DNA from 4 places in the Avibacterium endocarditidis genome. Region 3 is predicted to be linked to each of the others. Evidence: riboswitches for the same ligand, from Rfam matches in the RefSeq annotation. Region 3 holds a riboswitch; each other region holds the start of a gene.
What was found. A riboswitch is a leader RNA that binds a small molecule or an ion and turns the genes downstream of it on or off. The one in region 3 is predicted to bind thiamine pyrophosphate.

Region 1 (8,067 bases), on a different contig from region 3:
TCTCAAAAAGTGGTTGAGAATGCACAATTACCAGTGGTTTATACCAACAAAGATGGTGATAAAGTGTATAAACAGGCAGATGGTTCATTTAATACTAAGCAAGATGGTAGTGGTACGAAAGTTGAAGCGGGTGATGTCATTGCATCAATGAATAGCGCAGATGGTTCAACTACTTCTCCGACTAAATTAGCGAATGTAGGTACATCTATTGGAGACATTAGTCCAACTGTAGATGGTAAGCCAGTTCCTGCTGATAAAGCGGACTTCTTAGATCAACTTGCAGAAGCAGGTAAAGATGGAAGTAAAGTGGCTAATAATGCAGTTAATGTAAGTGATCTACACAACACTGCAGATGCATTAGTTAATAAAGGCTTTAACATTGCTGCAGATAATGGTGGTGATGATAATGTTAAATTAGGGGAAACAGTTAAATTTACTGACCCTAATGGAAATATCATTACAACTGTAAAAGACAATGAGATCCAATTTGCCTTAAATAGCGAAGTATCTATTGGTGGTAAAGATGGTAAACCTGGCTCTATTGGTGTGAAAGGTGCTGATGGCAAAGATGCTGTAGCAATCAATGGTGCTGATGGAGGCTCAATTGTTGTTGGTGGCAAAGATGGTGTTCCAGGAAAAGATGGTGCTCCAGGTATTGCAATTAATGGCAAAGATGGTTCTATCGGTATTGCTGGTAAAGATGGTTCAAATGCCGGTGTAACCGTTGCACAAGGCGAAAAAGGACTGGCTGGTAATGATGGTAAAGATGGCGAGAGCAAAACTCGTATTGTTTACACTAAACCAGATGGTAATACTGAACAAGTAGCTACCTTAAATGATGGCATCAAATACCAAGGCGATGTTGGTAATGCTCAAATGACATTAAATAACACAACTCAAATTGTGGGTGGTGTAACTGATGCAGATGATCTTACTGATAACAACATCGGTGTTGTTGCAAAACAAGATGGTAAGAATGCTAAGTTAACAGTTAAACTTGCTAAGGATCTTAAAGGTCTAAATTCCGTCACTACGACAGATGCAGCAGGAAACTCTACAACTGTTCAAGGTAATGGTGTAACAATTAGTGGTCCAAATGCAGCTGGCAATAATAGTACAGTAAGTTTGACAACTAATGGCCTGAATAACGGCGGTAACCGTATTACTAATGTAGCAGATGGTAAAGATGATACTGATGCTGTGAATGTAAGACAGTTAAAAGGTGCTGTTGGTAACATTAACAATAACATCAATAAACTTAATAAAGACCTTCGTGCAGGTATTGCAGGAGCAACTGCGACAGCTGGTTTACCGCAGGTTTATATGCCTGGTAAATCAATGGTAGCAGCAGCAGCAGGTACTTATAAAGGACAAGGTGCTATTGCCGTAGGTTATTCAAGAGCAAGTGATAATGGTAAAGTTATCTTGAAATTAACAGGTAATGCAAATACTCGTGGAGACTTTGGTGGCTCTGTGGGTGTTGGCTATCAATGGTAGTTTCGTTACTTGACTAACTGTTAGAATAAAAATCCTTTCCCTTAGGGGGAAGGATTTTTTATATATTGATTAGCAGGTAATGGTAAAGATTGCTATGATTTGTAAGGTTGATAAAGACAAAAAGATTGATTTTTCACAAGAATTTTAGGCGACATTATTTTACTAAAGATAAAAAAATCCCACTTTGTTAAAGTGGGAGAGGAGTTTTTCTTATGTTTAAAATTAAGGAGTAAGTAAAAGTTTATAAGAATAATGAACAATAAAAAAGCCTTGGTTAACAGGGCTTTCTACATACTACAACAGTATATTATAAACCTTCAGATGCCCATTTTGCAGCAACACAACGGTTAGGAGCAGTCACTACTGTACCATCTTTCTTTTTATATGGAGTTGGCTCATATTCTTTAGTGCAACCAACACCATCATATTCACTAGGATCTACAGGTACAGGTTGACCAGCGGAAGCAAGCACTTGTGAAGATAAGAATGCTGCCATAGCGCCTAATACTAATTTAGATTTAAGTTTCATAATGAACTCCTTTGTTGTTATTTTAATTGTAAAAAGATGAGTCAATACTGTCTGACTCGTAATACAGAATACTCTTTTAAATAGTAAAGTCAATATTTATTCTTCTCCGACCAGTATGAGAAAAGATTAAGTGTATCAATGGGTTATAGTTATTTTATTGACTTTTATTTAGCATAAGATGGCAATATTTAAATAAATTTTAAATATTTCTTGTTATATTATAAAAATATAATTTTTTGGTCTGTAAACTTTGATTTTTATTTGAACTTCCGCTACACTGTTTTGCATTAGTCGGGGTGCTTGTTTAAGCTGAGATGATACCCGTGAACCTGATACAGCTAATACTGACGTAGGAAACTAATTATGCAAACGCTTCTTTTCTTATTAAATTCTCACCTCACTTCTTTTATTTTTAACGGCTTTTTTCCATTACGTTGATTGGTGAATGAACGATGAAAGCCATCGAAATTTCCGATCTTAAACTCAGTTTTGCTGAGCAACCTTTGTTTGAGCATTTTCATTTTAGCGTATCACAAGGGGAGTGGGTGGCGTTGCTTGGTGCATCAGGCGTGGGAAAATCAACCTTATTGCGTGCCATTGCAGGGTTAGAAAATCAGGCGATTGTGCAAGGGCGCATTCAGTGTTCAGGCAAAATTGCTTGGCTTGCACAGCAGGATAGTTTGTATCCTTGGCTGTCTATTTTAGATAATGTTCAGCTTTATCAGCATCTTACTCATAGCAAAACGAAAAAAACGGAAGAAAAAGCCCGCACTTTATTAAGTGCGGTGAAAATGGAACAACATTTGCATAAGCCTTGTTATCAGCTTTCTGGCGGACAGCGGCAGCGCGTGGCGTTGGCTCGAACGCTAATGCAAGATGCAGAGATTATTTTAATGGACGAACCTTTTTCCGCGTTAGATGCCGTAACCCGCTTGCAATTACAGCAGCTTTCACATCATTTATTAGCAGATAAAACTGTGTTGCTTATCACCCACGATCCACAAGAAGCCTTATTGCTAGCGGATAAAATCTATATTTTGCACCAACAACCCGTTCAGCTTTCACCGCCCATTTGCCCGCAAGGCAAAGCGCCAAGAGATTTTTCGCAAGAGAAATTATGGCAATTACAGCAATATTTATTTAAGCAGTTAATGGGGGAACATTAATGTTGTCGTGGCAAAGCCTATTTCGAGCATTGATAATGACCTTATTTTTCGCCTTGTGCTGGCAAGGGGCGATTTCAATTTTTGCGATCCCACATTATTTATTGCCTGAACCTGTTGCCGTGCTAAATGAAGTGTCTTCACAATGGGCTTTATTATTTATGCACGCCAAAATTACTTTATGGGAAATTTTATTAGGGCTGGTGCTTGGATTTTTATTTGGTTTGCTTTCAGCCTTATTGCTGGCTTCTTCACGAACACTTTCAGCCTTTTTATTGCCCATTTTAATTGCCTCGCAGGCGATCCCTGTTTTTGCTATTGCGCCATTATTGGTGCTTTGGTTTGGCTATGGCATTGCATCAAAAATTGCGATGACTATTTTGATTATTTATTTCCCAGTTACCGCCGCTTGTTATGACGGCTTGCGTAACACCCCAAAGCAATGGTTAGAGCTGGCTAAAACAATGGGAATTTTATCAAGGCAATTATTATTTAAGGTTCGCTTACCTGCCGCTTTGCCTGCGTTAGCCTCGGGCTTGCGCATTGCGGTTTCCGTTGCCCCTATTGGAGCGATTGTGGGGGAATGGGTAGGATCATCACAAGGGCTTGGTTATTTAATGTTGCAAGCCAATGCACGAATTCAAATTAGCTTAATGTTCGCGGCGTTGTTTATTTTGGTGGTTATCGCACTCTTGCTGTATTTCGTGATAGATAAATTGCTTCACCGCATTATTCCTTGGGTCTGTCATTTACGTTAGGAGAAAAAATGAAAAAACAATGGTATTTATGCAGTTTAATTTTCGCTTTAGGTATGAGCATTAGCGTGCAAGCCAAAGAAAAATTAACCTTATTGCTGGATTGGTTTGTTAATCCCGATCACGCCGCCATTATTGTGGCACAGCAAAAAGGCTTTTTTGCGGAAAATGGGTTGCAGGTTGAGATTATCGAGCCCGCTGATCCTTCAATGCCCCCTAAATTAGTGGCAGCAGGGCAGGCAGATTTAGCAGTGGATTATCAGCCACAGCTGCAAATGCAAGTGGCAGAAGGGCTGCCGCTGGTGCGTGTTGGCACCTTAATTTCAACGCCGTTAAATAGCCTTGTGGTGCTAAAAGATAGCGGTATTGAACAGATTGCCGATTTAAAAGGGAAAAAGATCGGTTATTCCGTGAGTGGTTTTGAAGATGCGTTACTTGGTGCAATGTTGAAATCTACCCACCTTTCTTTAAATGATGTGGAATTAGTGAACGTGAATTGGTCGCTTTCTCCCGCATTATTTAGCGGACAAGTCGATGCGGTTATTGGTGCATTTCGTAATTTTAAGCTAAATCAGATGGAGATAGAAAAGAAACCGGGCAAGGCGTTTTATCCAGAAGAACAGGGCGTGCCAATGTATGATGAATTGATTGTTGTGGCTAATAAAAATCAGCTTCCTGCGAAAAAAATTCGTGCATTTTTGACTGCACTTGAACAAGCCAGCGTTTATATTTTAAACCACCCACAACAAAGTTGGCAGGCGTTTGTGAGCTATAGACCGCAAGATTTAGACAACGAACTCAATCGCTTGGCTTGGCGTGATACCTTGCCACGTTTAAGTTTACGCCCAAGCGCCTTAGATAACGCACGTTATGAGAAAATGGCACAATTTATGCAGCAACAAGGCCTGATTAAGCAGGTTCCTAAATTGTCTGATTATGCCATTCAAGTGGAATAAGAAATAGGCTAGGTAAAAAGTGCGGTGAAAAATACCGCACTTTTTTATGCACAAATCTCAGGAATTTGAGCTAGCTGTTCTAGTTGATAATCCGCTAATGCCCAACGCGGATCGGTGCGTTCAACGGGAGCTGGGATAACAGCGCAGCGCATTGACGCGGCTTTCACTGCGGTCATTCCTAGCACGGAATCTTCAATGCCTAAACAGGCTTGGGGTTCAACACCTAATTGATGGGCTGCGTGTAAATAAACCTGCGGGTGCGGTTTGTTGTAATCTAATTCTGTGGCTGATGAGAGATACTGGAAATAAGATGCAATGCCGCAGCGTTCAGTGATTTGTTCTAATAAATAGCGTGGCGAAGCGGAAGCAACCGCCAGCTTACAACCAAGTGCGGTGAGTTTTTCAAGGGTTTCTGGCACATTTGGCATTAAGGGCTTATTTTCCAAAATCATTGAAATGGCACAGTCATTCATTCGTTTTACCATTTCTTCAACAGGAACAGGCGTTTTTTGATAGCGTTGATAAACGGTTTTGACAATACCAAGAGCTGGCATTCCCGTGAGTTCTTGCATTTCTTGCAAGCTAACAGGAATACCAATTTGCCCAAATACTTCCACGCCAGCTTGTTTCCAAAAAGGTTCGGAATCAATCAGAACGCCGTCCATATCGAAGATAACTGCTTGAAATTTCATAGATTCCCCTTGAGTATTTTTTCAATGATCGCTTTGGTGAGCGCCACATAATGAGCAGAAAAACGATGACTAAAATTTAACAAATAATAAAGCTGATAAAGCGGTTTGCGTTGCGCATAGCCTTCATCAATCGGCAAAGTGCGGTGGTAATTTTGATAGAATGTTTCAGGAAACGGCTGGAATAATTCACTAAATGCCAGATCGCATTCGTGATCGCCCCAGTAACACGCGGGATCGTAAGTAAAAGGTTGGCCATTTGCCACTGCACAGTTTTCAATCCAAAGATTGCCGTGCAACAAGGCAGGTTTTGGCTGATGTTTGGCTAGCCCTTTGGCGACAACGGCGACCAATTCATCAATATCAGTAAAAGCTAAACCTTTCTCTTTGCAGATCTGTAATTGCCAGCCAATGCGTTGTTCGCTGAAAAATTTTGCCCAATTATCTGACCAACCATTTGGCTGATAAACTGGCCCAAGCCAAGTGTCAAAATCGAGCCCGTAATGCTCGGCATTGCCCCATTGGTGCAAGTTGGCTAATTGCGAGCCAAATTGTGCCATTGATTGCGCGTTCGGTTCTCTGAAAGGAAGGGCTTCGAGCAGTAAAAAACTGTGGTTTTGTGAACAGCCTACGCCGTAAACTTGCGGTACTTGAATTGTCCCTGTTTTGGCTAGTAATTCCAGCTGATCGGCTTCGGCACGAAACATAGAGCGGTAGGATTTTTCATTAATTTTCACAAAAACGGGCTGGATTCCATCATCAATAATCCAAGCTTCGTGCATTTCGCCAGTATGCACTTTACGTTTTTGCTTGATAAAATAATACGCACCAAGATGTTCGGCTAAAACTTGAGAAATTGATTTCCACATAAGTCCCCCCATATTCAACTTGCGCCACGCCTTGATCATAAAGGAAATGGGCAAAATAATCTGTGATGAACTTCAAGTTTTTTATTTGCGGGGAGAAAAATTTGCGGTAAGGTAGCGCCTATTCGCTTAATTGTTTAGTAAGGAGCAAAAAATGAAATTATACGTTTATGATCATTGTCCATTCTGCGTGCGTGCCAGAATGATTTTTGGCTTGAAAAATTTGCCAGTGGAAGAGCAAGTGTTATTGAGTGATGATGAAGCCACGCCAGTATCACTCATCGGCAAAAAAATGGCGCCAATTTTGATTAAAGAAGACGGCACGGCAATGCCAGAAAGTTTGGATATTGTCCATTATGTGGATCAAAATTATGGTGATCTGTTGTTGCCAGATGATGATGTGCGTAGCGATCTGCAAGCGTGGATGCAGGCAGTGAGCCGTTATTATAATCATCTTTTATTACCGCGTTTTGTGAAATTAGGCTTGCCTGAATTTGCTACCCAAAGTGCGGTGGATTATTTCGTTAAAAAGAAAACTGAAAGTATTGGTGATTTCGCCGAAAATCTGGCAAATTCTGCTCAATATATCGAAAAATTACAGCAAGATTTCACCGCACTTGAGTATTTGATTTTGTCAGAAAATGGCGCAAATGATCAGCTTTCTATGGAAGATATTTTGCTTTTCCCAATGCTGCGTAACCTCACTTGTGTGAAAGGGCTTGTGTTCCCGCCGAAAGTGAAAGCCTATGTGGAAACAATGGCAAAATTATCCCAAGTGGAATTATATTTCGATAAAGCGGTTTAACCCACAAAAAGCCCAGTAAAATGGGGCAGAAAGTTGGTTTTCAGCGCAAAATAGCGTATGATCACGAGCTTGCATCGAAAGTCATTGCAAAAGCAATTCGATAACCTATAAAGCACGGTGCGAAAAATACATTGTAGGTATAACAAAGTGCGGTGCTTTTTACTTTATTTTTAATTTAATCAACAAGTTACCTCTCGTATGGGTAACCACTGTATAAGGATTTAATATGCCAATTATTACTTTACCCGATGGCTCACAGCGCCAATTTGATAAACCCGTTACTGTGCTTGAAGTGGCGCAGGATATTGGTGCAGGTTTAGCCAAGGCGACCATTGCTGGGCGTGTGAACGGTGAACGCCGTGATGCGTGCGATCTGATTGATCAAGATGCCAATTTAGAAATCATCACCGCAAAAGATGAAGACGGATTAGAAATTATTCGCCACTCTTGCGCGCATTTATTAGGACACGCAATTAAACAGCTTTTCCCTGATGTGAAAATGGCGATCGGGCCAACCATTGAAAACGGTTTCTATTATGACGTGGATTTAGACCGCTCTTTAACGCAAGAAGATCTTGATGCCATTGAAAAAAGAATGCACGAGCTGGCAAAAACCAACTATGACGTGGTGAAAAAACGAGTAAGTTGGCAAGAAGCAAGAGATACGTTTGAGCAGCGTGGCGAGCCGTACAAAATGGCGATTTTAGATGAAAACATCGAAAAAACCGCAACGCCAGCGCTTTATCATCACCAAGAATATATTGATATGTGTCGTGGGCCGCACGTGCCAAATATGCGTTTCTGCCA
Region 2 (8,067 bases), on a different contig from region 3:
GGGACGCACTTCATTGCAAATTAAAATTGAAGTGTGGGCGAAAAAAGTATCCAGCGAACCCATTGGTGAACGCTATTGCGTAACCGAAGCCGTATTCAGCTTTGTTGCAGTAGATAGCAACGGACGACCGCGTGTTGTTCCAAGAGAAAATAACCCAGAGCTAGAAAAAGCCCTTGCGTTAATTGATGAAGCCTAAAAAAGGAGAAACTATGTATTACGTTATTTTTGCTCAAGACAAACCCAATACCCTTGCTCAACGCCTTGCGGTGCGTGAACAACATCTTGCACGTTTAAAACAATTACAAGCAGAAAACCGCCTTTTAACTGCAGGCCCAAATCCTGCCATTGATGACGAAAACCCCGGTGAAGCTGGATTTACTGGCTCAACAGTAATCGCCCAATTTGACAGCCTTGAAGCGGCACAACAATGGGCAAGCCAAGATCCTTATGTGGAAGCTGGCGTTTATGGCGAGGTGATTATTAAGCCATTTAAGAAAGTTTTCTAAGCAAAAAATCGCAAAAATTCTCTCAAAAAACACCGCACTTTTCTTGTTTAACGCAAGAAAGTGAAAACAAGAAAAGTGCTACCCCTAACGATAAAAGCAATAAGAGGAAACACAATGTCAAACTTTCTACAAAATTACCAAAAACATATTGATGAACGTGCGGCACAAGGTGTTGTACCAAAACCATTAGATGCTGAACAAACCGCACAGCTTATCGAATTATTAAAAAATCCCCCTGCTGAGCAAGCCGATTATCTCCTTGAGCTTTTTAAAACCCGCGTGCCAGCAGGGGTGGACGAAGCAGCTTATGTCAAAGCGTCCTTCCTTGCTGCAATTGTCAATGGCACGGCCCATTCGCCATTGATTAGCCCAGAAAGTGCGGTGCAAATTTTGGGCACAATGCAAGGTGGTTATAATATAGAACCCTTGCTGCAAGCCCTTGATAATGAAGCCCTCGCCCCTTATGCCGTCACTGCCCTTTCTTCCACCCTTTTAATGTTCGATAATTTCTACGATGTAGAACAACGTGCCAAACAAGGCAATCCTTACGCGCAACAAATTCTTGAATCTTGGGCGAATGCAGACTGGTATTTATCACGTCCCAAATTAGATGAAAAGATCACCGTTACCGTATTTAAAGTGTCGGGCGAAACCAACACGGACGATCTTTCCCCCGCGCAAGATGCGTGGTCGCGCCCTGATATTCCTTTACACGCCTTAGCAATGCTGAAAAATGAACGAGAAGGCATTCAGCCTGATGACGCCGGCAACATTGGGCCAATTCAACAAATTAATGCGTTAAAAGAAAAAGGCTATCCGCTCGCTTATGTGGGTGATGTGGTCGGCACAGGTTCATCACGCAAATCTGCCACTAACTCAGTGTTGTGGTTTATGGGGGAAGATATTCCTTACATTCCGAATAAACGCGCAGGCGGCGTGGTATTAGGCGGAAAAATTGCCCCTATTTTCTTCAACACCTTAGAAGACGCGGGAGCATTGCCAATTGAAGTAGATGTCAGCAAGCTCAATATGGGCGATGTGATTGATATTTACCCATACCAAGGCAAAATCTGCAAGCACGATAGCGATGAAGTTTTGGCTGAATTTAGCTTAAAAACCAATGTGTTATTAGATGAAGTACGCGCAGGCGGACGTATTCCATTAATTATCGGACGTGGGCTAACCCATAAAGCGCGTCAATCCCTTGGCTTACCTGATAATGATGTATTCGCCAAACCACAAGCCGTTGCGGATAACCACAAAGGCTTTACCCTTGCCCAAAAAATGGTCGGCCGCGCTTGTGGTGTAGAGGGCATTCGCCCGGGGCAATATTGCGAACCAAGAATGACATCTGTCGGCTCGCAAGATACCACCGGCCCAATGACTCGTGATGAGCTAAAAGATCTCGCTTGTTTAGGTTTTTCATCGGATTTGGTGATGCAATCTTTCTGCCATACGGCTGCCTATCCAAAACCGGTGGACGTTGTTACTCACCACACCCTGCCAGATTTTATTATGAACCGTGGCGGTGTATCCCTGCGTCCAGGGGACGGCGTGATCCACTCTTGGCTCAACCGTATGTTATTGCCTGATACCGTAGGCACTGGCGGCGATTCGCACACACGCTTCCCGATTGGTATCTCTTTCCCTGCGGGGTCAGGTTTGGTGGCATTCGCTGCTGCCACTGGCGTAATGCCGTTGGATATGCCTGAAAGCGTGCTAGTGCGTTTCAAAGGGGAAATGCAACCGGGGATCACCTTGCGTGATTTAGTACACGCTATTCCTTATTATGCGATCCAACAAGGCTTACTCACCGTAGAAAAACAAGGCAAGAAAAATATTTTCTCAGGCCGCATTTTAGAAATTGAAGGGCTAGAACACCTTAAAGTGGAACAAGCCTTTGAGCTTTCCGATGCTTCTGCTGAACGCTCTGCGGCGGCTTGTACCATCAAATTAGATAAAGAACCGATCATTGAATATCTCAATTCTAATATCGTGTTGCTCAAATGGATGATTGCAGAAGGCTATGGCGATGCGCGCACCCTTGAACGCCGTATCAAAGCAATGGAAAAATGGTTAGAAAACCCAGAATTGCTCAGCGCTGATCCTGATGCAGAATATGCCGCGGTGGTTGAAATCGATCTCAACGAAATCAAAGAACCGATTTTATGCGCACCAAATGATCCTGATGACGCTCGACTGCTTTCTGAAGTGCAAGGGGATAAAATTGACGAAGTGTTTATCGGCTCTTGTATGACCAACATTGGACATTTCCGTGCTGCTGGAAAATTATTAGCCAAATTCAAAGACGTGATTCCAACCCGTCTATGGCTTGCACCACCAACAAAAATGGACGCCAGTCTATTAACAGAAGAAGGCTATTACAGCATTTACGGTAAAAGTGGTGCGCGTATTGAAATCCCAGGCTGTTCACTTTGTATGGGTAACCAAGCGCGCGTGGCAAACAACGCCACCGTGGTTTCTACCTCAACACGCAACTTTCCAAACCGTTTAGGACAAGGGGCGAATGTGTATTTGGCTTCCGCAGAACTCGCCGCCGTAGCAGCACTACTCGGCAAACTGCCAACGCCAGAAGAATACCAAGCCTATGTGGCGGATTTACAGCAGGACAAAGACGACACTTATCGCTATATGAATTTTGATCAACTTAATCAATATACACAAAAAGCCGATCAAGTGATCTTCCAAGCACCAGCTTAATCAACGCCTATCACAAAGTGCGGTGAAAAATTGAAAAAATTTCACCGCACTTTCTTTTTTCTCTGTTTATTAAAAATAAAAATGCAAGTTATTTTCTTTCCTAAATAAAAAGAAAAGTGCGGTAATTTTTTTCATTATTTTTATTAAATCTTTTCATCATTAATTAATGCCATTTAACCTTTTTATCATTGACAGCCCTAGCCTGCCCTTTCTATACTAAACGAGAATTAGTCGGGGTGCTTGATGGAATATCCAAACAAGCTGAGATAATACCCGTGAACCTGATTCAGTTAATGCTGACGTAGGAAACTAATTAGATCATATTCTTGCAAACGCCTTTATTTTGCGGAATTTTCTGCTTTACCTTTCTAATTTCTTTCTTGCTCGTCAATATCACTTTTTAATCATTTGTTAATAAGGAAATGACAATGCAATTTAAGACCTTTCTCTCATCATTTTTAGCCAAATCGCTTCTTCCTATTTGCGCTGCAGGCAGCCTATTTTTATTCAGCCACAATGCGCAAGCTGAAGGGCGATTAACGGTTTATTGCAGCGTGCAACATTCTGTCTGCGAAAAAATGGCGCAAGTTTTTGCCAAGAAATATAACGTGGACACCAAATTTGTGCGTAACAGCACGGGCGCAACCCTTGCCAAAATCAAAGCGGAGCAAGCTTTGCCTCAAGCGGATATTTGGTACGGCGGCACAATTGAGCCGCACTTTCAAGCCGCACAATTAGGCTTACTCGAGCCTTATCGTTCACCATTGCAAGCGGAAACTATGCCACAATTTAAAGCCTTGCTCGACAAACACGGCGATGTTACCTCCATTGGCTACATTATTGTGTTAGGCATTGGCGTAAACACCGAAAAATTCAAACAATTAGGCATTAAAGACTATCCAAAATGCTGGAAAGATTTAACCGATCCAAAATTTAAAGATCAAATTCAAATGCCTGATCCGCGCAATACTGGCACGGGCTATACCTTTATCGCAACGCTAGTACAGTTATTCGGTGAAGAAGAAGCCTTTCGTTATTTGAAAGCCTTAGATAAAAATATTTCTCAATATGCTAAAAGTGGTACAGAGAAATCCAATCTTTCCCGTGGTGATGCGGCGGTAACCATTGGTTTTATTAATGGTTATCACACCGAGAAAGAAAACGGTGCGCCTGTGGAAGCCATTTTACCTTGCGAAGGCGACAGCTATTCCCTTGGCGGCATCAGCATTTTGAAAGGGGCAAGAAATTTACAAAATGCAAAATTATTTATGGATTGGGCATTAACGCCTGAAGCGCAAGAAATTGCGTGGCGCGAAGAAAAAATGTATCAAATTCCAACCAATATTCACGCCAAAGCCTCACCAAATTCCACTGATCCAAAAACCTTAAAACTCATTGACTTTGATTTTGAACGCTTTGGTTCAGATGAAGAAGGTAAGCGCTTGATTAAGCGTTGGATTGAAGAAATTAAGCTTGACTAAGCTTTTCCATTGACAAAATATAAAGTGCGGTTAAAAATAACCGCTCTTTATGATTTTTTATTTTAGGAAAGCTGTTCGTAATGCGATACCAAATTATTTTCGCAATTTGTATTATTTTTTTACAATTCTTCATTTATATTTTTAACCGCACGCTATCTTGGCTTTATTTGCAAAATACCAGTCCTGTTTGTCGTAAAATTTTAACCCTTATTACTTATCTCGGCGCAAATAGTATTATTTTGCTCACTGTGTCGCGCATTTACCCAATGTTCCGCACCAGCGCGTTTATTTTGGCGTTTTTGCTCTTTGCCAGTTTTGTCAGTTTGGTGTGCGTAGCGATTTACTTTATTTTTAGAAAACAAAAATTTAAGCAAAAATTGCACCGCACTTTAGCTTGGCTTTATCCCCTTGGTTTAGCCAGTTTGATTGGCTTGAGTGTGTATAATGCTTACACGCCACAGGTAATTCATTATGAAATCACGCTAGATAAGCCTTTCAAGCCACTGCGCATTGGAATGGCGAGTGATTTTCACCTTGGGCGTTTATTTGGTGGGAAACAGTTAGATCAACTGGCTGAAATAATGAATGAACAAAAGGTGGATATTATTTTGCTGCCAGGCGATATTATGGATGATAATATTCGCGCTTATGTAGCAGAAAAAATGCAGCCACATCTTGCGAAACTGCGTGCGCCCCTTGGGGTTTATGCCACCTTAGGCAACCACGATTTCTTTGGTCAGCAACAAGCCATTGCGAAAGAAATTCGCAAGGCGGGCATTACGGTTCTGATGGATCAAGCGCTAGAAGTGGATAACCGTTTTGTGCTGATTGGACGCAATGATGATTTATTCAAAGCACGTCCAAAAACTAAACAAATTTTAGCCGCACTTGATAAAACCCGTGATAAAACAAAAAGGGATTTACCGATTTTTCTGTTAGATCATCGTCCAACAGAAATTATGGAACATTCCACCTTGCCGATTGATATTCAAGTTTCAGGCCACGCCCATAAAGGGCAAGTGTTTCCCGCAAATTTAATCACAAAAGTGTTATATCGTTTAGATTACGGTTATGAGAAAATTGGCAACGGGCATTTTTTCGTAACCTCAGGCTATGGATTTTGGGGGATTCCAATGCGATTAGGATCGCAATCGGAAGTGTTTATTATTGATGTGAAAGGGAACGAAAAGGAGTGATGATGAACTTTCTAAATAAAAATTTAAGCAAAATTTACACCGCACTTTGTTTAGGCTCGGCTACTCTACTTTCTAATGCCGTTCACGCAGAAGGCAAGCTAACAATATATTGCAGTGTGCAAAGCACAACTTGCGAGAAAATCACTCAAACTTTTAGTAAAAAATACAATGTGCAAACTCAATTTGTGCGTAACAGCACAGGGGCGACCTTATCCAAGTTAAAAGCGGAACAAAATAATCCGCAAGCAGACGCGTGGTATGGCGGCACAATTGAATTGCATTATCAGGCGGCAGATCTCGGCTTGCTTAGCCCTTATCGCTCACCAAAACAAGCGGAAACAATGCCACAATTTAAAGCCTTGTTGGATAAAAAAGGTGATCTCACCTCTATTTTGTATATGCTTGTGCTCGGCTTTGGCGTGAATACGGAAAAATTTGCTGAACTCGGTATTAAAGACTATCCAAAATGCTGGAAAGATTTGCTCGATCCACGCTTAAAAGGACAAATTCAAGTGCCAGATCCTCAGCTTTCAGGCACAACTTACACGGCCATTGTTACGCTCATTGAGCTTTTAGGGGAAGAAAAAGCCTTTGAATATTTAAAACAGCTTGATGCAAACGTGTCGCAATATATGAAAAGCAACCAAGTTACCAGCAACCTAGCGCGTGGCGAAAGCGCCGTGAGCGTAGGATTTGTGCATAGTTATGCAACGGAGAAAGAAAATGGTGCGCCCGTGGAAGCCATTTTGCCTTGTGAGGGCGATAGTTATTCTCTTGGCGGATTAAGCATTATTAAAGGCGCAAGAAATTTAGATAACGCGAAATTATTTGTGGATTGGGCACTTTCCAAAGAAGCACAAGAAATTCCGTGGCGTGAAGCGGGCGTGTATCAAATTCCAACGAATGTGAATGCGACCGCCTCACCGAAATCCGTTGATCCAAAAACCTTAAAACCGATTAATATTGACTTCGAGCGTTTTGGTTCAGCAGAAGAAGGGAAACGTTTGGTGAATAAATGGGTGCAAGAAATCAAACTGAAAAAAGAAAATTAATTTTTAGCCAAAAAACGACCCCACTTTTTAGGTGGGGTCTTTGCTTTTAGCCTTTCAAGTTTAGCCTTTCAAGCGTTCAAAGCCAGCTTTCAGATCCGCGATTAAATCTTCAACTTCTTCAAAACCAATATGCACACGAATTAATGTGCCAGTGAGCTTGCGTGCAATATTTGGACGAATTTTGGCAATTTCTTCAGGTTGGTTATACAGAATTAAAGATTCAAATCCCCCCCAAGAATACGCCATTGAGAAGAGTTCAAAATGATCCATAAAACGTTCTAATTGTTCTTGGGTTAATTTTTCGTTTAACTCAAAAGAAAATAACCCACTTGAACCAGTGAAATCCCGCTTAAAGTTTTCGTGTCCTGGGCAGCTTGGCAAAGCAGGGTGATACACGGCTTTGACTTCAGGCTGTTGAGCCAGCCATTGCGCCACTTTTATGCTATTTTCTTGATGTTGTTTAAGGCGAACCGCTAAGGTACGAATACCGCGCGCAGTCATATAAGCGGTATCCGCATCTACCATTTGCCCCATTAAATAAGAATGTTCGCGTAATTTATCCCAACAACGGGCGTTAGACACCGCCGTACCAATCATTGCATCGGAATGGCCGACTAAATATTTCGTGCCTGCTTGGATCGAAATATCAATACCGTGTTCCAATGCCTTGAACAACACGCCTGCTGCCCAAGTGTTATCAATCATAATCACCACGTCAGGATTCACCGCACGCACGGCTTTTACAATGGCAGGAATATCAGGCACTTCCATTGTGAGCGAGCTTGGTGATTCTAAAAACACTACTTTGGTATTGGGCTGCATTAAATTGGCGATTTCCGCGCCCATAAGCGGATCATAATAAGTGGTACTCACGCCCATTTTTTGCAAAATCACATTACAGAATACTTGAGTTGGCTCATAAGCCGCCCCTGTCATCAAAATATGATCCCCTGTGGCGACAAAAGAAAGAATCGCATTGGTTACTGCTGCTGCTCCACAAGGATAAAGATAACAACCTGCACCACCTTCTAATTCACACATTAAATCTTGCAAAGCAAAGTGAGTGAGTGTGCCGCGGCGGCCGTAATATAATGCGCCTTTGGTGAGATTT
Region 3 (8,067 bases):
CAACGTGATTATTGGGGTATTTGTGATTACGCTAACGGTGCTGGCATTGAAGACGTTTTTACATCAGCGCAATGAGAAAAAGCAACAAACACAGAAAAATGATAGTCTGCGTGGTAGTCTTTTCTGCTTTTTTGGTGGAGGAATCGCTGGAATTACTGGGATCGGCGGCGGTTCGATTATGTCGCCATTAATTAGCCAGTTGCCGAGTGTAAACATTAAAAGTGTAGCGGTTTACACTAACTATATGATGGTGATTGGGGGTATTGGCAACCTGTATGGCTATTTAGCCAAAACGCCCGAGGTAGTGATTCCTCATTCCTTGCAAGTTGGCTATGTGAGCTTCTCTACTGTGTTGATTGTAGTGCTAAGTTCTTTTTTTATGAGTTTTGCCAGTATGAAAATTCGTGGCATTATCAAAGAAGACACGGCGCGCAAATTGCTCGGTATGATCTTACTTTTTATTGCCTGCTATATGCTAATATTGCGCGTAATACAAGGATAAATCTCATAGGATATGAAAATGCTTGAACAGATGAATTTAAAAAATTGTCAATATAATCATTTAGTTGCCCTTGAGAAAGGCACACAAATCTATCGCCAAGGGGATACCGCACAGTCTTTTTATTTTGTCAAAAATGGGCTAATCGGGTTGTATCATACCCTTGAAAATGGCAAAGAAAGCTTGGTCAGAATTTATAAAGCGGAGGATTATTTTGGTTTTCGCACGCTTTTTGGCGATAAAAAATATCACTGCACTGCGAAAGTGCTAATGGAAGCTGAAATAATCAAAATCACGCCGCAAGATGTTGATTTATTCTTTTTAGATAATCCTGAAACCATTCGTTTATTATTCCAAATTTTATCCAATGAATTACGAGATGCGGAAGATCGCCTTGCCAAAAGCGCTTATTTAAAAAGCCTTGATCGAGTGATTGATGGCATTTATTTCTTAAAAGAAAACTTCCCTGAATACCGCTGGACACACCGTGAAATTGGTGAATACGCTGGCTGCGAAACAGAAACCGCTATTCGTATTAGTCGGGATTTGCGTAAAAAAGGGTTGTTATAAGGTATAAAAAACGGCAGCTTTCGCTGCCATTGATTTTTCTATTCTAGTTTACTATTACATCACTTCTTTAAACAAAGAGGGTTCTTCTTTTAACCCGCGATTTTCTTCCGTTTCTGGCTCAAGATCGAGTTTTGCCATAAGCAGTTGATCGCCGTCTTCCTCAGGGTTTTCAGTAACGAGCAATTTATCGCCGTAGAAAATGGAATTTGCCCCTGCCATAAAGCACATTGCTTGCATTTCTTCCGACATTCCTTGACGACCTGCGGATAAACGCACATAGCTTTTTGGCATTACAATGCGAGCCACGGCGATGGTGCGAACAAATTCTGTCCAATCTAATTCTGCCGCTTCTGCCAATGGCGTGCCTTCCACTTTCACTAATTGGTTGATTGGCACAGATTCAGGTTGTGGATCAAGATTCGCAAGGCTGGCGATAAAGGCCGCGCGCTCTTTGCGAGTTTCGTCCATTCCAACAATCCCGCCACAGCAGACTTTTAAGCCAGCTTTACGCACTTTGCCAAGGGTATTAATGCGATCATCAAATTGGCGTGTGCCGATGATTTTTTCGTAATGTTCTGGCGCAGTGTCGATATTATGGTTGTAATAATCTAGCCCAGCTTCTTTCAGATCTTCAGCCATTCCGTCTTGCAATAAGCCAAATGTGCCGCAGGTTTCTAAGCCAAGCGCTTTCACCGCTTTGATAATGGTGGTGATTTTTTCAATATCTTTTGGCTTTGGCCCACGCCACGCCGCCCCCATACAAAAACGGCTTGCGCCACGAGATTTTGCCACTTTCGCCTTTTCCACAATTTCATCAACATCAATCAGTTGCTGATTTTGCACGCCCGTTTGATAACGCGCCGATTGCGGACAATAACCACAATCCTCTGGGCAGCCACCAGTTTTAATCGACATTAAGGTGGAAAGCTGAATCGCGCGCGGATTGAAATTCTCACGATGAACCTGTGCAGCACGGAACACAAGATCTAAAAAAGGCGTTTCAAATAAAGCTTCCACTTTACACACTGACCAGTATTCCAACGTTGGGTGCGGTGTTAAAGAGGGAATTTGAATGTTTGTGGTTGTCATAAATTATCCTTGTTGTAAAAAGTGCGGTCTATTTTAGACTTAAATTTTTAATTCGGGTAATGGTTTATCACTAATCCTACCATTTTCAACCACCAAAAGGCGATCAATTTTTCCTGTTAATTCATCAGGTTGATGCGTCACAATAAGCAAAGTCAAGTTTTTCTGCTGGCATAACTTATCCAATAAATGCAACATTTCTTGGCGTAAATGAGGATCAAGGGCGGAAAAGGGTTCATCAAGCAATAAAATAGGTTTATCGCGCAACAGACAACGCGCCAAGGCGACACGTTGTTTTTGTCCGCCTGAAAGGGCATTAGGCAAGCGATTTAAAAACTCCCCTAATCCCACCGCACTTGCCACTTTCGCCACCTTAGCTTTTTCTAACTCGCTAAGATTTAGACTTGGTTTTAGCCCTAAAGCAATATTCTGCGCTACCGTCAAATGAGTGAACAAATTATTCTCTTGGAACAGCATTGAAACAGGGCGTTGATGAGGGGCGCTAAAGGTGTGATTTTGCCCGTTGAGCCAAATTTCCCCTTTGTCCGCCAATTCAAATCCTGCAATGAGGTTGAGCAAGGTGCTTTTTCCTGCCCCACTCGCCCCTACAATGGCCGCCCGTTGTCCTGCGGGGATATGCAGCTTAAAGTGCATTGGTTGATTGGGGTAATGAAAATAAGTATCCAGTTTAATCATCGTGTTGCCTAAATCATAAAACGAAAGAATGTGGTAAACATACCAAAATGCAAAGATAAAGTGCGGTGCAATTTTTTCAAATTTTATCTTTGCCCTGCCTTTGCGAACGCTCAATCAGCACGAATAATGCGCCACATAACAATAATAAAATCAAGGCGGTAACGCTCGCTTCTTGCATACGATATGAGCCTAATTGCTGATAAAGCAAATACGGCAGAGAGATAAAATCTTGATTGCCGAATAAAGCAATAGCGGTGAAATCTCCCAAAGATAAAGCACAAGCCAAGGCGAAAGCATATCGCATTGGGGTGTTGATAGCTTGCCATTCCACCCATTTCCAGCGTTGCCAACCTTGCACGCCGAGAGATTGGCAAAGGCGATCATATTGCATATTTTGATACATTGGCACAGAAAGCGTGCGGATCACAAAAGGCATCGCCAAAATGCCATTACAAAATGCCACAATCAGCAATAAATGCCACGGCTGAAAATCCATTGCTTGCAAGCGAATAAACAACCCTAGCGCCACCACCAAGGTGGGGATCGCAAGCACGATCATTCCCATATTGCTAATTAAATTGGCGCAATAGCGGTGATGTTGCCAAGCTAAACGGCGAGCCAAAAAGAGCAATGCCATTGAAAATAAAATCGCAAATAGCGCAGAACATAAGGCGATACTTAAAGAATAGCCTAAGGCGCGCCATAACTGGGGATTGGCCGCCACTTTTTGCCACGCTTGCCAATCTAACCCTGCCACCACCATATAAAGCAGTGGGGAAAAGAGAAAAATCAGCACGCTGCTGACACAAAAAACTTGCCAAATTTGCACCGCACTTGTTTGTTTTTCTCGCCAAAAATGACGCAAATTAAGCTGGCTCGGATCTTTGCTGTTAAACAAACTGCTAAGCGCAAGCAGTAGTACGCAAAACCCGCATTGCAATAACGCGAGCATCGCGGCTTTCGGCAAATCAAACTCAAACAAAATGGCTTGATAAATTGCCACTTCTAAGGTGGTGTAAGCCGGACCGCCGCCAAGGGTTAGCACAATGGCAAAACTGGTGAAGCACAGCATAAAAATTAAAGTAAACGCTGGCAAAAACTGTTGGCGTAAGTAAGGTAATTCGATCAAACGGATAAATTGCCAACCACGGATATTTAATTGTGAACTGAGCTGCCGTTGCTGATTGGGAATACTTGAGAGCGCTTGCAAAAATAAACGGCTGGCAAGAGGGATATTAAAAAATAAGTGCGCAATTAAAATGCCACTCAAGCCGTAAATATTAGGTTTCCAATCAATCTCAAGGGTGGAAAGTAAGCTTGCCAACCAGCCTGAATGTCCGTAAATCCCGAGCAAACCTAGCACCGCCACCAAGGCAGGCAACACGAAAGTGAGAGAAAATAATTTTAAAATCAGTGATTTGCCACGGAAATCTTGGTAAAAAAATGCGCGCGCAAAAAACAGCCCAACCAGTACAGATAAAAACGCCGATAAAAAGGCTTGCCCAAAACTAAATGCGATAACGTGACGCACATAGCTATCTTGCCAAAGTGTCGTCCATTGATGATCATTGCCAACATTTAACACCGCACTTAAGGCAAACAGATAAAATGCGCCTAACAGCAAAATCACGCCAATTCCCCCAGCCATTGACGACAAGGGGAATTTTTGCAAGTTACGGCGAATTATTGTGTTAAGCTGGCTTGCCAAGTGTTCGTCCATTGTTTTAATTGCTCTGCATTGACGCCACTACCCAAGGTGGTTTTGCTCTGCTGCGCTTGTTTTAAGGCATCAAAGTGCGGTTCAATTTTTTCATCAATTACGGCAAACATCACATTTTTTTGTGAAATTTGGCTTTGTGCCTGCGGTGAAATCAAAAATTGCATAAAGGCATCTGCACAAGCATTTGGGTGATTTGCCATTCGTGCCGCGGTTTCAATTTGTAATACTTGCCCTTCCGCAAAATCAGTGGCGGCGTAATTGGCATCTTTATCATTTAATAAGTGATAAAGCGGTGATGTGTTATAGCTAAACACTAAATCCGCTTCGCCTTTTAAAAATGCGCCATAGGTTTCCGACCAGCCTTTGCCTACAGTAACGGTGTGGCTAGCGAGTTTTTTCCACGCTGCCGCCACATCATCACCATAAACTTCATTCATTAAGATCACTAAACCACGCCCCACACCACTGGTGCGCGGATCTTGGTAAATGACGCGAAGTTGTTGGTTATCCACTAATTCTTTTAGGCTTTTTGGTGGATTTGGTAATTTTTCTTTATGATAAACAAAGGCATAAGCACCAAAATCATAAGGTAAGAACACCTTGTCTTGCCACTTCACTGGCAAGGAAAGTTGTTCCGTTGGTACGCTATTTTCGGCAAATAATTGTGTTTTTCTTGCTTCCTCAAGCATTGTTTGATCTAAGCCTAGCACAATATCTGCTTTGCTCTTTTTTCCTTCAAGACGAATGCGATTAAACATCACGCCTGTGCTATCAAAAGGCACATAATTTACCTGACATTGCGGGTGAGCTTGCTCAAACAAGGCTTTCACTTTCGGGCCTGCGCCCCAATCTGCGCTAAAGCTATCATAAGTGTAAACTTGCACATTTTGCGGGCTTTGTGCCGCCATAAGGTGGGTACTAAAAAGTGCGGTAAGAAAAGTAAGAGAAAAAGATTTTTTGAATTGCATAGTGTTTCCTTCCATAAAAAACGACCAGCAATATTGACGCAAACAGCAAAGAAATTAGTTTCCTACGTCAGTATTAACTGTATCAGGTTCACGGGTATGATCTCAGCTATCAAGCACCCCGACTAATCTGAGCCTTTAGCTCGGCTTTCAGTGTAGTAATTTTCCGTTGCCAATGCAATCTATGTGTTTAAAAATTCTCAAAATTTCTTTATAGTTAGCAATAAGTTAATCATTCATAAGGATAGGCTATGGCATTTTCTGTTCCCCACCTTGAGGATACCTTGCAAGCACTGGCAGCGAGTTTAATTCAACACTTCCCCGAACAGTATAATGAAGAAATTTACACACAAATTGCTGTGCAGAAAAATGATCCCACGAGCCCGATTGGCAAGTTGGCGCAAGGCATTGCAATGTCTGATTTTGTGGCAGAAACCTTAAAAAAACAACCGCACTTTTTGCACCGATGTTGGCAGCAGATCCCCACTTTAGAAAATAAGGACTATTATCGCCAAGCCTTGCAAGATTTGCTTGAAAGCATCAATGATGATGCCCAACTGTATCGCCAACTGCGTCTGTTTCGCCACCGTGAAATGGCAAAACTGAGCCTGTGTCAAAGCCTAAATCTCGCCACCGTAGAAGCGGTTTTTGTTCGCCTTTCTCAACTGGCAGAAGCCATTATTATCGCTACTCGCGATTGGCTTTATCAGCGCACTTGTGCAGAAATGGGAACGCCAATGGACGCGCACGGTGACCCACAACAACTTTATATTTTAGGAATGGGAAAATTAGGCGGATTTGAACTCAATTTTTCGTCTGATATTGATCTCATTTTCACCTACCCTGCCAATGGGGAAACCCAAGGGGCAAGGCGTTCCATTGAAAATAGCGTGTTTTTCACTCGCCTTGGGCAGCGCCTTATCAACGCCCTTGATCAATATACGCCCGATGGTTTTGTGTATCGCACGGATATGCGTCTACGCCCTTTTGGGGAAGCCGGTGCATTGGCGCTAAGCTTTACCGCGATGGAGCAATATTACCAAGAACAAGGGCGCGATTGGGAACGCTATGCGATGATCAAAGGGCGAATTTTGGGGGCTGATCCGCAAGATCCGAATGTGAAAAACTTGCAAAATTTGCTCCGCCCTTTTGTTTATCGCCGTTATATTGACTTCAGTGTGATTCAAGCGTTACGCGAAATGAAAGGTAAAATTGAGCGAGAAGTGCGCCGCCGCGGTTTAGTGGATAACATTAAACTTAGCGCAGGGGGGATTCGTGAAATTGAATTTATCGTGCAAGTTTTCCAGCTGATTCGTGGTGGTCGTGAAATCAAATTGCAGCAGCATTCTCTGCTTAATCTCTTACCAGAATTAGAAAAATTAGGCCTGCTTAGCCCAAATGAAAAACAAGATTTGCAACAAGCCTATGTGTTTTTACGCCGTGTGGAAAACGTGCTGCAAGCCATTGATGATAAGCAAACGCAACTTTTGCCAGAAAAAGAACTGGATCGCCAACGCCTGATTTTTGCGGTACAACATTACCTTCAATGGAACAATGAAAAACAACCAATCATTGTGGAAAACCATCTCACCAGCTGGGCAGATTTTTATGCGTTATTGCAATCTCACCAACACAAAGTGCGGTCGGTTTTTTCCCAATTAATTGGCGAAGAAAATGATAAGTCCACGCCAGAAAATAGCCAATGGGACGATTTTTTAGAAACGGATCTCAATGATGAAGACATTCAACAGATGTTGCAACAAAATGGCATAAAACTGGAAGAAAATGCACCGCTCTTACAACGCCTTGCTCAGTTCCGCATCGAGCTAGCGCGCCGTCCTATCGGCACAAGGGGGCGTGGTGTATTGGCGCAATTAATGCCAATGTTGCTGACACAAATTTTCCAGCATCAGGCCTATGAAACCTTGCTGCCACGAATGTTGGATATTGTGGACAAAATTCTCACGCGCACCACCTATTTGGAATTATTAGTAGAAAATCCACAGGTGCTAAATCAGCTCATTGAGCTGTGTTCGCAGTCGCAACTGATTGCGCAACAAGTGGCGCGCTACCCGATTTTGCTTGATGAATTGCTAGATCGCAACGCGTTGCTTAATCCTACCCATTTTAGCGAATATCGCAGCGAATTAAAGCAATATCTGCTCCGTTTACCGCAAGATGATGAAGAACAATTTATTGATGCCCTACGTCAATTTAAGCAAAGCACCTTGTTGCGCGTAGCGGCTGCCGACATTTTGGGAGCGTTGCCTGTAATGAAAGTGAGTGATCATCTCACCTATTTAGCGGAAGCCATTATTAATGCGGTGGTGAATTTAGCGTGGCAACAGGTTTCCGCACGTTTTGGCGTGCCAGAGTTTCTCGCTCCGAATGAAAAAGGCTTTTTGGTTGTTGGCTATGGTAAATTGGGCGGGCTTGAGTTGGGCTATAAATCTGATTTGGATTTGGTGTTCTTGTTTGACGGCAGCCAAACCGGGCAAACCCAAGGCGGCAGAAAAGTGATTGATAGCAAT
Region 4 (8,067 bases), on a different contig from region 3:
GACTTATTCGCAAGCTACGGTTTATGCCAAAGTGCAAAGTGAGTCAGGTCTGTTTGTTGCGGCAGACATCGGTTATGGACGTTCTAATAATCGCATCACTTTAGATGAGCAACGTGCTGATTTTAAACGTAATATCGTTAGTTTTGGTGCAACATTAGGTAAGAAGTGGGTGCTAGGATACCTAGATCTCAAAGCAATAGCTGGGGTACGCTATCATCACCTCACGGCTGCTGATTATGAGCTGAAAGGTCGTGCGGTTCATACTCGTGCTTTAGATTTTGTTAATTATCATGCTGGAGCAGAATTATCCAAAACTTGGCAGTGGAACACGCTTTCTATTTCACCGAGTCTTGCCCTTTATTATTTCGATGCGAGTCGTAAAACATTTAACAATGCGGTTACTGTGAATAACAACGGTTTACAGCAACAGTTTAATCGTGGCTGGCAGTATCAAGCAGGACTCAATTTGAATATGGGGGCTTGGTCAGTGGGGACAACCTTCTCTTATGAGAATGGTGATGAATCTTCTCACAGCCGCCAATTTGGTTTAAAAGTGGGTTATCGTTTTTAAGTTTGATAATTAAGCAAAATAAAAGGCATTCAATCTTGGTTGAATGCCTTTTTTTGCTATTCGCTTTTCGTTAAGTGCGGTGTTATTTTGCCAAAATTTTTTGTATCGTAGCTGTAATATCTTCCGCTTGCATAATGGTGGAAATCACTGCAACACCGTCTGCACCGGCTTGTAAAAGGGCTGGAACGTGTTCGGTTCTAATTCCGCCAATGGCGACCAAAGGCTTATTGATGCCTTGCTGGCGCAAGGTGGAAATAAAGTGAATGCCCACAACAGGGGACGGATCTTCTTTAGAAAATGTGGTAAAAATTGGCCCACAGCCATAGTAATTCACGCCGAGAAAGGCGTTATGGCGTTGAGCTTGTTGCAAGGTATTGACGGATAAGCCAATTAACATTTTGCCTTCAATTTGTTGGGCTAATTGTTCTACAGGCGTATCTTTTTGCCCAACGTGAATGCCGTCTGCGTGCAACTTTTTTGCGAGTTGAACATCATTATTCATAATAAAAGGCACATTATATTGTTGGCATAAATCTTGGCATTGGCGGGCAAGTTGTTCAATTTTTTGCGGATCTTGCAAAGAAAATTGCCCTTTCTCACGAAACTGATAACAGGTTATCCCCGCTTTTAGCGCTTGTTCTAAACGTGTTAATAAGGTTTGTTGTGGGTTATTGGCATAGTCGGGCAGATGACGGCAATCTTGTGTACCCGCCACTAAATAACAGCGTAAAATTGATTTATCCATTTTTTTGCTCCTGTGAATACGCCCAGTGATTGGTTGGGCCGTGTCCGTGTCCGATATTTAAAGGGTGCGTGATGGCGCTGGTAATAAAGGCTTTGGCAGTTTTGCAGGCTTGCTCCAACGGTTGCCCTTTGGCAAGTTCAGCGGTTAAGCAAGCGGAAAAAGTGCAGCCTGTGCCGTGGGTATGCGGCGTGTTAAAACGTGGGCTTTCCAAGACAAAAGATTCTGTCGGCGTGAAAATAAAATCTTGGCATAGCGCACTTCCGCTGTTTTGCTGATGGCCACCTTTTATAATTACGGTTTTTGCACCCATCTGTTGTAAACGTTCAGCAATTTGCGTAATACTGTGTCGATCTTCAGCTTTTAATCCTGTTAAGGCTTGTGCTTCAGGCAGATTTGGCGTTAGCACATCGGCTAAAGGCAATAGTTGCTCACGCATTGCTTGAATTGCCGATTGTTCCAATAAACTTGCGCCCCCTTTGGCGATCATCACCGGATCGATAACCACATTCGCAAATGGGTGCTTACGCAAAAAAGCGGCCACGGTTTGGATAATTTCAGCCGTGCCGAGCATACCAATTTTTACCGCATTGGGCGTGAAATCTTCTACAATTGCCTTGAGTTGCGCTTTAATGGTGCTAAGGGGGATTAAATGAATATCCGTTACGCCTAAGGTGTTTTGTGCAGTAACAGCGGTGATCACGCTCATTCCAAATACATTACGCATTTGAAAGGTTTTCAGATCGGCTTGAATACCCGCACCACCGCCACTATCTGATCCAGCAATGGTCAGGGCTTGTGCAATATGAGTCATTGTTGCTCCTTAGTTTTCAATGTGAACCTGTGCGAATTGCGCCACTTGTTGATCATTGAGTTCACCAAGTTGATCTAAAAGTGCGGTGTAAAATTGCCCATATTTTGTGCTTCCTAAGTCTTTCGCAGCCAGTTGCCCTGCCACCGCATAGGCTGTACTGGCTTGTACTACCGCATTAAAAGGTTGGCTTGGGGCGACCGCTAAAAAAGCCCCTAACACCGCGCCAAGCAAACAACCTGAGCCTGTGATTTTAGGAAACATTGGCGTGCCGTTATCAATGGTCGCCACTTGCACGCCATCGCTGATATAATCTACCGCACCGCTCACTGCCACAACACATTGATGACGTTGCGCGGCCAGTTTGGCAATTTGTGCCACATCGCCTTCACCTTGCCCTGCGTCCACACCTTTCGCCGCCCAATTCACCCCTGCTAACTGGGCAATTTCCCCGGCATTGCCACGAATAGCGGTGAATTTTACTTTACTCAGTAATTCAGCCACCACGTCCTTACGGTATTGCGTTGCCCCCACGCCCACAGGATCAAGCACCACAGGAATACCTGCTTTATTCGCAGCTTTACCAGCCGCCAACATAGCTTTCACTTTGAAAGGATCGAGCGTGCCAATGTTAATCACCAAGGCAGCGCTAAATTGAGCAAGATCCGCCATTTCTTCTTCGGCATCTGCCATAATTGGTGATGCGCCTAAGGCTAACAGCCCATTCGCTACATAGTTTGCCACCACAATGTTGGTGATGTTGTGGATTAAAGGATTGGTTTGGCGAATTTTCGTGATTAAATTAAAGTCCATTTTTTTCTCCTATGAATAAAAATCAAGCGTAAAAAAAGCCCAGTCCCATTGCCTTTATAATAAAAAATCATCTATAAAATCAATGTGATAGGGAATGATGTTGTGGAGTGACGATTTGAAAATAGAAAAGGGAAGAATAAAGTGCGGTTAAAAATATTGCGATTTTGCATAATAAGTTTCCTACGTCAGTGCTAACTGGATCAGGTTCAACGGGTATCATCTCAGCTACACAAAGCAGCACCCCGACTATTTAATAGCTTCACTCTACAAAGAAATAGGCAGAAACACAATCTCACCATTCAGAATTTCCGCATTTTGCGCAAAGTATTTTTTCGTTTTGCGAGCAAGATCGCAAAAATTGTTTAACAAGATTGCGAAAGAGCGGTGCTTTTTTCATCATATTTTTATTTTTAATTGTAGGCGTAGGGTGGGCTTTAGCCCACCATTTTTATCAGGGTTGGCAATGGCCAAGGTTATTCAATCCCAAATGGTGGGCTAAAGCCCACCCTACGTTTCTACGTTTCTTATGAGAGGGGCAGAAATAATGCCAAATTATCGGAGAGATTTTACAAAAGGCGCGTGTTATTTTTTTACATTGACATTGCAAGATCGTACAAAATGTTACCTTACTCAGCATATAGAAAAATTACGGCAAGCCTATCAAGAAACAATGAGAAAGTATCCCTTTGAAACCATCGCAATCTGTGTGTTACCTGATCATCTGCATTTCATAATGCAATTACCACAGGATGATGATAATTATTCTAAGCGTATTGCTTTTTTTAAAACGATATTTACGAAATTATTACCAAAGGCGTATCGCAATGAGAACCAAAGTCGCATAAAAAAGCGAGAAGCCGGAATATGGCAAAGACGATTTTGGGAGCATCGTATCCGTGATGAACTAGATTTGAACAATCATTTAGACTATATCTATTTCAATCCCGTTAAACACGGTTATGTTAATGCCCCCAAAGATTGGCCGTTTTCCTCATTTCGAAGAGATGTTGAAAGAGGATTTTTTCCATTGAATTGGGGTAGTTAATAAAAGGTGTAATCGGAGTGGCATAGAGCGTAGGGTGGGCTTTAGCCCACCGTTTTTTATGAATTGGGGACAAGGTTATTCAATCCAAAATGGTGGGCTAAAGCCCACCCTACGAGGTGTTGTTATGATGGTATTATGCGAGCAAGATCGCAAAAATTGTTTAACAAGATTGCGAAAGTGCGGTGCTTTTTTCATCATATTTTTATTTGTAATGGTAAGTTGTCATTTTATGTAAGAATGAAATTTTCGCTTAAATTAGATGTGATTTTATGGCTGGTGATTGGCGCAGGCTTGAGTTTGCTTTATGTGTCGAAAGCCTTATTGCTTAGTGTTGAGTTAATGCTTTGCACTGTGGGAATTGGGATCTTAGCTGTTTTGACAGCCTATCTTTTCGACTACTATAAAATCGCAAAAGGGCTGGTTTACGGCGTGATTTTTGTATTGAGCTTGGGCTATTTTCATCATCAAGCTCAGCAAATTTTGACCCAAGCGGAGCAGAGCGCCAGTTTAAACAAGATTAGCATTCCAATTAAGATCGAGAAAATCTTACATCAGCAAGATTATCAAACGGTGATTGCCACTGGGAAATTGGCGGAAAATTTGCCTAGCCAGCGAATATATTTGCAATGGCAAAACTCAGAGAAAAATTTGGAAAATCAGGCAGCAGAGCAAATTAAAGTAGGGCAAATTTGGCAAGCAGAATTATTGCTCAAACCCTTATCAAGCCGTTTAAATCAAGGGGGCTTTGATCGGCAAAAATGGTATTTCTCACAAGGTATCACTGCCTATGGCAGAGTAAAAAGTGCGGTGCAAATTTCGCAAGATTTAGCGTGGCGAGACCGATTATTGCAGGCCAGTTTTCAGCAGACCCAAGACTTACCAATGCAAGGTTTATTGTTGGCGCTGGGCTTTGGCGAACGGGCGTGGCTTAATGCAGAACACTGGCAAATTTATCAGAAAACCAATACGGCACATTTAATTGCCATTTCTGGATTGCATATTGGTTTGGCGATGTTGTTTGGCTTTGCTATTGCCAGAGCGGCACAGTTTTTCTTGCCCACGCATCGAATCGGGGCAATTTTGCCATTATTGTGCGGTGCTTTTATTGCTTTAATTTATGCCCAGTTGGCTGGGTTTTCTCTTCCCACCTTAAGGGCATTACTTGCTTTGGGATTGGTATGTCTGATCCGAGTGTTACGCTGTTATTATACGCCTTGGCAATATTTCCAATGTGTGGTGACATTGCTCATTTTATGGGATCCGCTGATGTTACTTTCCGTTAGTTTTTGGCTTTCCGCAGGGGCGGTGGCAAGCCTGATTTTGTGGTATCAACTTGTGCCGTTGGATTTAATCCAATGGCAAATTTATCCCATTAAAAATCAGTGGGTGAAAAAAATCCTGCGCTGGATTTTCTCCTTGTTTCATCTACAACTCGGTTTGTTGTGTTTATTTACCCCGATTCAGCTTTATTTTTTTCACGGAATGTCTTTATCGGGAATGATGGCGAACCTGTTAGCCGTGCCAGTGTTTAGTTTATGTCTTGTGCCAATGGTGCTGTTTGCAGTGTTGAGCCAAGGGGCGTTTAATTCGTGGCAAGGGGCGAATTATTTAGCAGAAAAAATCACGGCGTTGCTCAGTCAATGGCAAGGGAATTGGATGGATTTGTCAGAAAATCAATCGCAATGGATCGTCATTTTGTTGCTCATTTTGGGGTTGGGGTATGTGCTTTATTTGCAAAAATTGCCGCAAAAAGTAGCGAAAAAACCGATCTTAGCAGGAAACAAGAAAATTTTATTCAATGCAGAAAAATTGCCCAGTCCGTTATTTTTACAAAAAATGAAACCTATTTTTGCTGGGTTACTTGGAATAATGCTGATGAATTTGGCGTGGCAAGAGATAAATGTGCCTAAATGGCGATTGGAAACCTTAGATATAGGGCAGGGCTTGGCAACATTATTGGTGAAAAATCAGCGTGGCATTTTATATGATACGGGCGCAGCGTGGCGTGGGGGAAGTATGGCTGCGCTAGAAATTTTGCCTTATTTGCAACGGCAGGGCATTGTGCTGGATTACCTTATTTTAAGCCACGACGACAATGATCACGCAGGCGGAGCTGAAGCGGTGTTGCGGGCTTATCCCAATGCAATGCTTATTACGTCATCGGAAAAAATCGAGCGAAAAACGCACCGCACTTTTTGTCTTCAGGGGCAACAATGGCAATGGCAAGGATTACGCATTACCGCGCTTTCCCCACAAAAGATCCGTAAGCGTGCAGAAAATCCAGATTCTTGCGTGTTGTTGATTGATGATGGGCAGTATAAAGTGCTTTTAACTGGTGATGCTGATAGCCAAACAGAACGGCAATTTGCTGATTTAGCAGGAAAAATAGAGATATTGCAAGTAGGGCATCACGGTAGTAAAACCTCTAGCAGTGAATATTTGCTTAAAACAACACAACCTAAGATCGCCTTGATTTCTAGTGGTCGTGGTAATCCGTGGCATTTTCCCCATTCCGTGGTATTAGAGCGCCTAAAAGCACAACAAAGTGCGGTGTATAATACGGCAGATTTTGGGCAGATCAGCCTGTTATTTTTCCCCGAACAGATAAAAATTTATACCGCAAGATCGGAATTTTCCCCTTGGTATAGGGGATTAAGTATCGGGGATTAATTGGCTTGTTGGCAAAATAAAGGTAAAATGGCGCAGTTTTTTAACTGAAATGAAGAAATTATGCAAGATAAAGACTTAACCACGTTGCAAACGTTCAAACGCTTATGGCCGATTATCGCCCCTTTCAAAATGGGGTTGATTGCCGCCGCCGTTACATTGGTTTTCAATGCATTGGCGGACGCAGCATTAATTCAAATGCTTAAACCGTTGCTTGATGACGGTTTTGGTAAAGCGGACGTGAGCTTTTTACGCATAATGGCTGTGGTGGTGGTGCTGTTGATTATTGTGCGTGGCGTAACAAGTTTTGTTTCAACTTATTGTTTAGGCTGGGTTTCGGGCAAAGTGGTGATGACCATTCGCCGCCGTTTATTCAAGCATTTAATGTATATGCCTGTGCCGTTTTTTGATCAAAACTCCGCAGGCAAATTGCTTTCGCGCATTACTTACGATAGCGAACAGGTCGCCAATTCTTCATCAGGATCCTTGGTGACCATTGTGCGTGAAGGGGCGTATATTATCTCTTTACTTGGCGTGATGATTTATACCAGTTGGCAGCTTTCTTTGGTGCTTTTTGTGATTGGGCCGATTATTGCGGTGCTGATTCGTATGGTATCGAAAAAATTCCGTGAGTTAGGTAAAAATATGCAAAACTCAATGGGGGAGCTGACGTCTTCCGCAGAACAAATGCTGAAAGGACATCGCGTGGTGCTGTCTTTCGGTGGACAAAAAATTGAAGAAGAACGCTTTAATAAAGTGAGTAATGATATGCGCCGCAAGGGAATGAAAGTGATGGTGGCAGATGCCATTTCTGATCCTGTGGTGCAAATTATTGCCTCTTTCGCCCTGTCGGCGGTGTTGTATTTGGCAACCGTGCCAGAAATTATGAGCCAAAACCTAACGGCAGGCTCTTTCACGGTGGTGTTTTCTTCAATGTTGGCGATGATGCGACCGTTGAAATCGCTCACCAATGTGAACGCACAATTTCAACGCGGAATGGCAGCCTGTCAAACCCTGTTTTCTATTTTAGATATGGAAACGGAAAAGGATAACGGCACGTATGAAGTGGAAAAAGCCAAAGGAAATATTTCTTTCAAAGACGTTACGTTTAGCTATTCAGGCAAAGATCACCCTGCGTTAAATCATATTTCTTTTGACATTCCGCAAGGCAAAACGGTGGCATTGGTGGGGCGTTCTGGCTCAGGAAAATCGACTATTGCCAATTTGGTTACGCGTTTTTATGAGATTGAACAAGGGGAAATCACCCTTGATGGCGTGAATATTCAAGATTACACGCTGAATAATCTGCGTGAAAACTGTGCGGTGGTATCACAGCAAGTGCATTTATTTAATGACACCATTGCCAATAATATTGCCTATGCTGCGGCGGATAAATACAGCCGTGAAGATATTATCAA

Region 1: linked by a shared signal. The riboswitch ahead of ACNAV8_RS07335 (ABC transporter ATP-binding protein) and the one ahead of thiB (thiamine ABC transporter substrate binding subunit) in region 3 are both predicted to bind thiamine pyrophosphate.
Region 2: linked by a shared signal. The riboswitch ahead of ACNAV8_RS01700 (ABC transporter substrate-binding protein) and the one ahead of thiB (thiamine ABC transporter substrate binding subunit) in region 3 are both predicted to bind thiamine pyrophosphate.
Region 4: linked by a shared signal. The riboswitch ahead of thiM (hydroxyethylthiazole kinase) and the one ahead of thiB (thiamine ABC transporter substrate binding subunit) in region 3 are both predicted to bind thiamine pyrophosphate.

Annotation. Positions count from the first base shown of each region.
Region 1 covers NZ_CBCSDH010000010.1:78,764-86,830, forward strand. Annotated here, with positions in the region: gene ACNAV8_RS07325 (YadA-like family protein) at 1-1,497, shown strand, start outside; gene ACNAV8_RS07330 (hypothetical protein) at 1,805-2,026, opposite strand; TPP riboswitch at 2,309-2,399, shown strand; gene ACNAV8_RS07335 (ABC transporter ATP-binding protein) at 2,479-3,192, shown strand; gene ACNAV8_RS07340 (ABC transporter permease) at 3,192-3,947, shown strand; gene ACNAV8_RS07345 (ABC transporter substrate-binding protein) at 3,956-4,900, shown strand; gene hxpB (hexitol phosphatase HxpB) at 4,945-5,592, opposite strand; gene ACNAV8_RS07355 (fructosamine kinase family protein) at 5,589-6,458, opposite strand; gene grxB (glutaredoxin 2) at 6,610-7,260, shown strand; gene thrS (threonine--tRNA ligase) at 7,487-8,067, shown strand, end outside.
Region 2 covers NZ_CBCSDH010000002.1:128,445-136,511, forward strand. Annotated here, with positions in the region: gene yciA (acyl-CoA thioester hydrolase YciA) at 1-196, shown strand, start outside; gene ACNAV8_RS01690 (YciI family protein) at 210-506, shown strand; gene acnB (bifunctional aconitate hydratase 2/2-methylisocitrate dehydratase) at 621-3,227, shown strand; TPP riboswitch at 3,450-3,552, shown strand; gene ACNAV8_RS01700 (ABC transporter substrate-binding protein) at 3,656-4,708, shown strand; gene ACNAV8_RS01705 (metallophosphoesterase) at 4,789-5,904, shown strand; gene ACNAV8_RS01710 (ABC transporter substrate-binding protein) at 5,907-6,956, shown strand; gene metC (cystathionine beta-lyase) at 7,017-8,067, opposite strand, start outside.
Region 3 covers NZ_CBCSDH010000014.1:6,313-14,379, reverse strand. Annotated here, with positions in the region: gene ACNAV8_RS08700 (sulfite exporter TauE/SafE family protein) at 1-502, shown strand, start outside; gene ACNAV8_RS08695 (Crp/Fnr family transcriptional regulator) at 521-1,069, shown strand; gene bioB (biotin synthase BioB) at 1,124-2,158, opposite strand; gene thiQ (thiamine ABC transporter ATP-binding protein) at 2,198-2,851, opposite strand; gene thiP (thiamine/thiamine pyrophosphate ABC transporter permease ThiP) at 2,928-4,499, opposite strand; gene thiB (thiamine ABC transporter substrate binding subunit) at 4,535-5,539, opposite strand; TPP riboswitch at 5,582-5,670, opposite strand; gene glnE (bifunctional [glutamate--ammonia ligase]-adenylyl-L-tyrosine phosphorylase/[glutamate--ammonia-ligase] adenylyltransferase) at 5,788-8,067, shown strand, end outside.
Region 4 covers NZ_CBCSDH010000002.1:161,216-169,282, reverse strand. Annotated here, with positions in the region: partial or broken gene ACNAV8_RS01860 (autotransporter outer membrane beta-barrel domain-containing protein) at 1-571, shown strand, start outside; gene thiE (thiamine phosphate synthase) at 654-1,316, opposite strand; gene thiD (bifunctional hydroxymethylpyrimidine kinase/phosphomethylpyrimidine kinase) at 1,309-2,127, opposite strand; gene thiM (hydroxyethylthiazole kinase) at 2,137-2,937, opposite strand; TPP riboswitch at 3,098-3,192, opposite strand; gene ACNAV8_RS01840 (REP-associated tyrosine transposase) at 3,482-3,982, shown strand; gene ACNAV8_RS01835 (DNA internalization-related competence protein ComEC/Rec2) at 4,220-6,652, shown strand; gene msbA (lipid A ABC transporter ATP-binding protein/permease MsbA) at 6,713-8,067, shown strand, end outside.